2 regions of the Cobetia sp. D5 genome follow, and region 1 is predicted to be linked to the other one. Evidence: riboswitches for the same ligand, from Rfam matches in the RefSeq annotation. Region 1 holds a riboswitch; the other holds the start of a gene.
What was found. A riboswitch is a leader RNA that binds a small molecule or an ion and turns the genes downstream of it on or off. The one in region 1 is predicted to bind thiamine pyrophosphate.
Positions count from the first base shown of each region.

Region 2: linked by a shared signal. The riboswitch ahead of U0O11_RS05970 (ABC transporter ATP-binding protein) and the one ahead of tenA (thiaminase II) in region 1 are both predicted to bind thiamine pyrophosphate.

Region 1 covers NZ_CP142020.1:3,180,229-3,184,477, forward strand. The annotation lists gene U0O11_RS13295 (TIGR04283 family arsenosugar biosynthesis glycosyltransferase) at 279-989, shown strand; gene U0O11_RS13300 (TIGR04282 family arsenosugar biosynthesis glycosyltransferase) at 982-1,707, shown strand; TPP riboswitch at 1,843-1,969, shown strand; gene tenA (thiaminase II) at 2,116-2,775, shown strand; TPP riboswitch at 2,933-3,073, shown strand; gene thiC (phosphomethylpyrimidine synthase ThiC) at 3,200-4,249, shown strand, end outside.
Region 2 covers NZ_CP142020.1:1,408,290-1,412,538, reverse strand. The annotation lists gene U0O11_RS05980 (potassium/proton antiporter) at 1-693, opposite strand, end outside; gene U0O11_RS05975 (hypothetical protein) at 831-1,796, opposite strand; TPP riboswitch at 1,997-2,110, shown strand; gene U0O11_RS05970 (ABC transporter ATP-binding protein) at 2,169-2,921, shown strand; gene U0O11_RS05965 (ABC transporter permease) at 2,918-3,685, shown strand; gene U0O11_RS05960 (ABC transporter substrate-binding protein) at 3,832-4,249, shown strand, end outside.

The DNA of each region.
Region 1 (4,249 bases):
GCCCTCGCATGCACCCAATGGCCAGCTAGGCATTGTGTGGCCATGGAGCGACACTGGGTCGACGCCAAGCGTTTATTGAACGATGACGCGCTGATAGAGCCTATCTCGCCCGTGCATCCAGCCTACGAACTCCTGCGTATGATCCAACGAATACGCCATCGTCGGAGCCTGCCGCCATGAACCAGCAGCCACCCCCAGCATCACGGACGTCCGCCAGCCGGGACTCCCTGTCGAGCACATGCACGCACCTGACGCGCGCTCCCTGGCTGAGCATCGTGATGCCGGTGCATGACGAGGCAGCCGGCATCGTGCAAACCCTGATTGCCCTGAGTCGCCTGCGCGCGGGGGGTGACTGTGAAGTGATCGTGGTGGATGGTGGCTCGACGGATGGCACCCCCTCACTGGCCCGACCGCTGTGTGATGCCGTGCTGAGCAGTGAGCCGGGCCGGGCACGCCAGATGAATGCCGGAGCCGCGCGTGCACGCGGAGAATGGCTGCTGTTTCTGCATGCCGATACCGACTTGCCCGACAATGCGCTGGCATTGCTCAAGGAGGCCATCACGACGCATCGCCGCAGCGACTGGGGCCGCTTCGATGTCAGCATCAAGGGCGAGTCGCCGTGGTTACCGATGATCGCCGCCATGATGAATCTGCGCTCGCGGCTGACCAGCATCAGCACGGGCGACCAGACCCAGTTCGTGAAGCGCTCGACCTTCGAGGCCATCGGCGGCTTTGCCGACATGCCACTGATGGAAGATATCTGGCTGAGTGCCCATCTCAAGCATCTGACCCCGCCAATGAACCTGACCGCGCGTGTCACGACCAGCGGTCGACGCTGGGAGACCCACGGCGTCTGGCGCACCATCGTCAAGATGTGGGGACTGCGGCTGGCGGCCTGGTGTGGCGTCTCCCCTGCACGCCTGGCACGCCTTTACGGCTATCGCGCCGCGGCGCAGGCCTGTGAGCAGCGCGGCATGCCACATGCGTGATGCGGTGTTGCCTACCTTGCCCACCGCTGATGCCGCGTCAGAGGTGCGCCCGACTCTCATCATCTTCGGTCGCCTGCCCATCGCCGGCCACTGCAAGACACGCCTGATCCCCGCACTCGGCCCCGAGGGCGCAGCTCGACTCTATGCGCGGATGCTGAGCCATATCGTTGACCACGCCTGCGCCGCGCGCCTCGGCAAGGTCGTGGTGATGCTGACGCCCTCTGCCGAGCCGTCGAGTCAGGCACCTGAACAGGCGGCTCTGCGGGCAGCGCTGGAAGCCCGGCTGCGAAGCGTTGTCGATGCCACTGCCGACCTCACCTTCGAGGCACAGCCGCAGGGGGAGCTCGGTGAGCGAATGTCCCGGGCCATGGCCCGACATCTGCCCGAGGGGCCGGTGTTGCTGATGGGCTCCGACCTGCCAGCGCTGGATAGCCAGCGGCTGCGCGAGGCAGCCCACAGACTGCGCACTCACGACGCGGTGCTGCAGCCCACCGACGATGGTGGCTATGGCTTGATCGGCCTCAAGGCGCCCTGCCCGCAAGCCTTCCTGCTGCCCCACTGGAGCCATGCCCATGTCTGCCGGGACACTCTGGCGCTGCTGGCCCGGGCGGGGAGAACGGCCGCTTGCCTGCCGACCAGCTGGGATGTCGATGAGCCGCGTGACCTTGCGCGACTGTCGCGCCACCTGCCGGCACTCATGGCCGACCTTGCCGCTTGAGACTTTCCATAAATAAGCCCGCTTGAGGCTCATCACAGGTTCGGCATGCCTCCCAAAGTCGTATGCATTTTTGCTCACACTGCCCTTCTTCTACGCCGCAGGGCTGTTACACTCGCTGCATCGTGACTCACATGTCACAGCTTGACGGGGTGCCGGTAAGACCGGCTGAGATGTCATGCGCAGGCAACGTCCTTGCGTGAATGACGATCCCGCCGAACCTGATCCGGCTAGTACCGGCGTAGGGATCAAGCGCGAAGCGATGCCACTCGATATCGTCACCACTTTCTCACGGTGACTGTCGGCACCTCCCCCGCTTTTCCCCTGCTCCTGTTCCGGTACTGGCCACGCTTGCGCCAGAGACCTGCCGCCCCATTACGGGTCGTCAGCACGCTCACCGAGGGATGCGTCATGCCTAGTTTCAACGACCTGACCAGTGCCTGCGCCGAGGAATGGCGTGACTATCTCGAGCACGACTTCGTTCGCCAGCTGGGCGAAGGTCGTCTGCCGGAGGAGTCCTTCCGCCATTACCTGCAGCAGGACTACCTGTTCCTGATCCACTTCGCGCGTGCCTGGGCGCTGGCCGCCTACAAGAGCCGCACCCTCGCGGAGCTGCGTCAGGCCACGGCCAGTCTCGACACCATCCTCAATACCGAGCTCGATCTGCATATCGGCTACTGCAGCGAGTGGGGCATCAGCGAGGATGACCTGAGCGAGCTGCCGGAATCCCGCGCCACCCTGGCCTATACCCGTTACGTGCTCGATTGCGGCCAGCGCGGCGACCTGCTCGATCTGCACGTGGCGCTCGCGCCCTGCCTGATCGGCTACGGCGAGATCGCCGAGTGGCTGCTCGATCAGGACACCACCGAGATCGAGAACAACCCATACGCGGACTGGATCGCGATGTACTCAAGCGATGACTTCAAGGAAGCCGTCGAAGCCGAGCGCGAATGGCTGGATGCGCGCCTCTCGGAGGCCTCGGAGCGCCGACTGGGTGAGCTGGTCGATGTCTTCCGGGACGCCACGCGACTCGAGATCGACTTCTGGCAGATGGGCCTCGATCGCGCTTGAGTCATCACAGACTGACGTCCCGGCACTCGCCATGAGCCGCTCGGGATGACGCCATCCCCATGGATGGCACGACTGACAGGCCAACAGAGCCTGGATGCGAGAATGCTCCCCGTGGCAAGCCTGACGCTTCGGGCAACACCCTCGCATTGAAATCTGCACACGCTTGACGGGGTGCCGGTGGAACCGGCTGAGATCCTGCATGCATGCTTCGCCGCCCTGACGCGCGAGCTTGCCAGCAAGGGGTCCCGTGGAACCTGAACCGGTTAGGACCGGCGTAGGAATCAAGCTGATGGCCAGCCGCTGCGCGCGGCCGCCTCGCTCCCGGGCCACCTGCTGGCAAGGAGTCGGCGACGACCATCCTCTCCCTGCGCACGGTCTTCCCATGATGACGTCAGCCGTGACGTCGCCCTTTGAGGAGACCTGCATGAGCACTGCCCCGACGACACAAGACCCGCAAGCCACCAACGCCGCCGAGTCACCGCTCGCCTCGCAGCCTGAGGCTGCCCCCAAGGCACGCGCGCGCGCCGGTCGCAAGGATGGCAGCCGCCATCTCGCCAGCGAAGCACGAGTCGACGCCGCCGCCATCGCGCCGCTGAGCGGCTCGCGCAAGATCTATATCGAAGGCTCCCGTCCGGACATCCGCGTGCCCATGCGCGAGATCGGCTGCTCGCCGACCCAGACCTCCAGCGGCCTGGAAGAGAACCCGCCGATCGTCGTCTACGATACCTCCGGCCCCTACACCGATCCGGCGGTCGAGATCGACATCCGCCGGGGCCTGGCGCCGCTGCGCGAGAAGTGGATCGAGGAACGCGGTGATACCGAACAGCTCAATCAGCTGAGCAGTGAATATGGTCGCGTGCGCCAGGCCGACCTGCGCCTGTCGTCCCTGCGCTTCGAGCTGGACCACCGCCCGCGTCGTGCCCTGCCGGGCAAGAATGTCACCCAGCTGCACTACGCGCGCCAGGGCATCATCACCCCGGAGATGGAATACATCGCGATTCGCGAGAATCAGCGTCGTATCGCGCTGCGTGAGGAATATCAGGGCAGCGAATCCGTCGAGAGCATTCTGGGCCACCAGCACCCGGGCCACAGCTTCGGCGCCAACCTGCCCGACGAGATCACCGCCGAATTCGTGCGTGAGGAAGTCGCATGCGGCCGCGCCATCATTCCCGCCAACATCAATCACCCGGAAAGCGAGCCGATGATCATCGGCCGCAACTTCCTGGTGAAGGTCAACGGCAACCTGGGCAACTCGGCGGTCACCTCCTCCATCGAGGAAGAGGTCGACAAAATGACCTGGGCGATCCGCTGGGGTTCCGACACCGTGATGGACCTCTCGACCGGCGCCAACATCCACGAGACCCGTGAATGGATTCTGCGCAACTCTCCCGTGCCCATCGGCACGGTGCCGATCTATCAGGCGCTGGAGAAGGTCGATGGCGTGGCCGAGAACCTCGATTGGGAGATCTTCCGC
Region 2 (4,249 bases), 1.8 Mb from region 1:
ACCCAGCGCCAGCGCCAGCAGCGAATAGAGGCCGGGCGCGAGGTCCAGATAGCGCATCAGACGGGCGATCAACCAGCCGCCGGCGATCCCCATGGCGGCGCCGACACCGAACTGCAGCAGGAAGCTCATGATGCCCGACGCGACGCCGGAGAGCTGACCGGTCAGGATCTCGGCCAGCGTGATGGTCAGGAAGATCGCCATCGGGTCGTTGGTGCCGGACTCGATTTCCAGCGTCGCACCGACACGTTCATTGAGGTGAACGCCCTGACCGCCCAGCAGCGAGAAGACCGCCGCGGCATCGGTGGAGCCGACGATGGCCCCGACCAGCAGGCCTTCGATCAGGGTGAGATCAAACAGCCACATGGCCAGAAGGCCCACCAGACCACTGGTCATGAAGACCCCGACGGTGGCCAGCACCAGCGCCGGTTTCAGGCCGGCACGAAACGTGGACAGCCGCGTGCGCAGGCCGCCGTCGAGCAAAATGAGCGCCAGCGCCAGGTTACCGATCATGTAAGCGGATGAGGCGTCGTCGAACTGGATGCCCAGTACGCCATCTTCACCCGCCAGCATGCCAAGGCCGAGGAACAGCAGTAGCAGCGGCATGCCAAGACGCGCCGAGACGCGGCTGGCCAACACGCTCAAGGCGATCAGCGTGCCTGCCAGCAAGAAATAATAATTCAGGTTCTCTACCACGAGTGCTCCCCCGCCAAGCCCTACATCAGATCTCGAGTGACGTCCACGACGACTCACCCACAGTATTCCATGTCAGCGATGGGGCTGCAGAGAAATTTCACACCTTTCATGTACTTGCAGCGTGCAGCACGCGGATTTCACGCCAGGCTGCGCGGCGAGACCCAGGCAGGGGCTGCCGCAAGCTCAGCATAGGACCGCGGACCGAAGGCCTCCATCGCCCACAACAGCGCACGACACAGTTCACGCTGGCCATCGAGATCGATCATGCGCCCATGGCGCGAATAGCCCTTCATGAAGGCCTGACGCTGCTCCGGCGTTTCCAGCAGCAACTCCACCAGCGCCCAGTCGAACTCGATCGGCGCCCACACCAGCGCCTCCCAATCGCTCCATACCCAGCCGGTGGCGGCGCACAGGTATTGATCGGCACGCATGTCCGGCAGACACCACACCGCGCGAGTCGGTGCCGGGAAGGTGCGCTTGAGCAGCGTGCCAAGCTCCGCGCGACGCGGGTGATGGGCGAGAAAGCGCGTGACGCGGGTATTCCAGTGCAACAGCGGCATCGGCTGCGCCAGCGGCTGACCGAAGCCCGACACCGTATCCTGATGCAGGCGACCGAGCTGGTCGCCGAGCAGCTCACAGAAAGTGATGCTGAGATCGCTCGGCTGCCCGCTGGACCACGGCAGGTGCCAGATGGGCGCGCCATCGAGACGCCCCAGAAAGGTCAGGGGCAGTGGCGGAATCGGCAAACGCGCGGGCAAGGCGCCCGCCAGTCGCGTCAGCCCCTCCGGCGTCGCCCAGCGATCGGCGCCGAAGACCCCGCGCATGGCGCGCCAGAAGGGGTCATGGTCTGGGCCGGTGCGCGCCAGCTTGATGAGGCCGGGCGTGCCGCCACGCTGGCGCCATAGCCAGTTGGCGCTATCCGGCCAGGCGAGTGCCAGCGGCTCGAGCGGTTGACCCAGATAGGTCGAGAGCCGTCGGGTCAGTGACTCCTCGGGCCAGCCCCTGGGCACGGGACGCGGCTCGCCCACGGCCTCAGCCGTGCTCGGCCGCCGTGGGGGAACGGGATAACTGGAACAGGTCGAGAGATCCGGTGTGTCGGGCATGATGATCTCCTAGGGCTATACGTCTTGTTACAGTAAAGCTCAGCATACCCAAGGCGTGGCACATCGGCATAGTCCGTTTCGCACGCCACCTCTGCCCTGCCCACCTCTGCCCTGCCCACCTCTGCCCTGCCCACCGGACTCGCCCCCCGCCCCTGACCCGCGTCGGACAAGACACCAGCAAGAGAGTGACGTTACACTGTCGACCTGGATGGGGGTGCCCGAGGATGGGCTGAGAGCCGCAGCGATACGTCGCGCGACAACCCCTGGAACCTGATCCGGTTGATACCGGCGGAGGGAATCCCCGACGCGTGCCCTGCATGGCGCGTCACCTGCTTCCTCCTGCCGGCACGCCGCCTGACCACGGAATTGCCTGTGTCGCTGGGACTCACCCTCAACAACGCACGAATCGATTACGCCGGCCACACGCTGTTCCGCGATATCTCCGCACGTCTGGAAGCCGGTAGCTGGACGGCACTGCTGGGGCGCTCCGGCTGCGGCAAGAGCTCGCTGCTGCGCCTGCTGGCCGGCCTGGAGATGTCAGACCTCCATCAGCTCGACCTCGCCACCGATGACGGTCAGCCGCTGACCGACCGCGTGGCCTGGATGGCGCAGCAGGACCTGTTGCTGCCGTGGCGGCGCGTCATCGACAACCTGTGGCTGGGCGATGACCTGCGCCGGCGGCCGCGCAATCGCAAGCTTGCCCATGAACTGCTGGCCGCGGTCGGGCTTGAGGGCCGTGAGCAGGCCTGGCCGGACGCCCTCTCCGGCGGTCAGCGCCAGCGCGTCGCCCTCGCTCGCACGCTCTACCAGCAGGCACCGGTCGTGATGATGGATGAGCCGTTCTCGGCGGTGGATGCCATCACCCGTCTGGAGCTGCATGATCTGGCCAGCCGCCTGCTCAAGGGCCGCACCGTCCTGATGGTGACCCATGACCCACTGGAGGCATTGCGCCTCGCCGATCAACTGCTGGTGCTGCGCCCATCGAGCCTCCCGGGCCACGGCGCCGAGCTGGAACGCCTGCCGGGGCTTGGTGCCGCACGCCCTGTGCCACTGGATGACCCGGCCCTGCCACCGGCGCAGGCGCAACTGATCGCCCGCCTGCGCGATAGCGAGGAGGCCGCATGAAACGTCTGCACGCCATGCGTCACCTCGTCATCAGCGCGCTGCTCCTGCTGGGGCTGTGGCAGCTGATCATTGCCGTTACCGCCGTACCGCCCTACATTCTGCCCACGCCGCAGGCCGTGCTCGAGGTGCTGATCCAGAAGGCGCCGCTGCTGGCTCATCACGCTGGCGTCACCATCAGCGAGATACTGGCCGGGCTGGTGCTGGGCATTCTGCTCGGCCTTGCCACCGCGCTGGCGCTGGCCTTCATTCCCCGCCTGCGCCGCACGCTGCTGCCGATGCTGCTGATCAGCCAGGTGATACCGCTGTTCGCGATCGCGCCGCTGCTGGTGCTGTGGCTCGGCTATGACATGCTGTCCAAGGTGGTGATGGCGACGCTGATCATCTATTTCCCGGTCGCCTCCACCGGCTACGACGGCCTGCGCCAGACCCGACAGGGCTGGCTGGATCTTGCCCATACCCTGGGCGCCAGTCCATGGCGCCGACTGATCCACATCCAGTTGCCCGCCGCGCTGCCGGCACTGGCCTCCGGCATACGCATGGCCGCGACCGCCGCCCCCATCGGCGCCGTCATCGGGGAATGGGCCGGTGCCAGTCAGGGGCTGGGCTATCTGATGCTCAATGCCAACGCGCGCATGGAAATCGACCTCATGTTCGCCGCCCTGCTGGTGCTGGTCGCCTTCTCCCTGCTGCTCTATTTCTCGCTGGATGCGCTGCTGCGCGCCCTGATGCCCTGGCACCGCGACCGGCTGACACGCCTGAGCTGACACGCCTGGGCTTCGAGTAACTACCGCAAGACCGCAAGATCGCGTAACCGAAAGACGCAACGACGCTCGACACAAATTGCATGAGCCTGACGACTGCCGCCCACGAACGGCAGCACCACTACCCTGTGATCACAAGGAACTCCGCCATGTCTCTTTCGTCATCGGCGCCACGGCGCAAAGCGCAGCCGACACGTTCACCGCGTGCCTCGCTGCTGTCCACCGCCTTCGCCACCCTGCTGACCACGCTGTGCCTGAGCAGCCTGCCAGCCACCGCCATGTCGGCCCACGCCGCCGAGGCAGAACCCGCCACCAGCACCCAGTCAGCGCCGGAAATCGTCGCTCAGCAGGCCGAGGTCGGAGTGAACGGTGACTCGGCCGCCTCCGCGCCGGTGGCAAGCCAGGAAGCCGTCGAAGCGACCGCCGGCGCCGCCGAGCAGGCCAAGAACGGTGCTGAACCGGCCGCGGATGCCCCGCCAGCCGCCAGCGACGAACAGAGCGCTGATGCTGACTCGAAGGACGTCGTCGAGGACAACTCCAAGGACGCTGCCACCGCCGAGCAGCCGC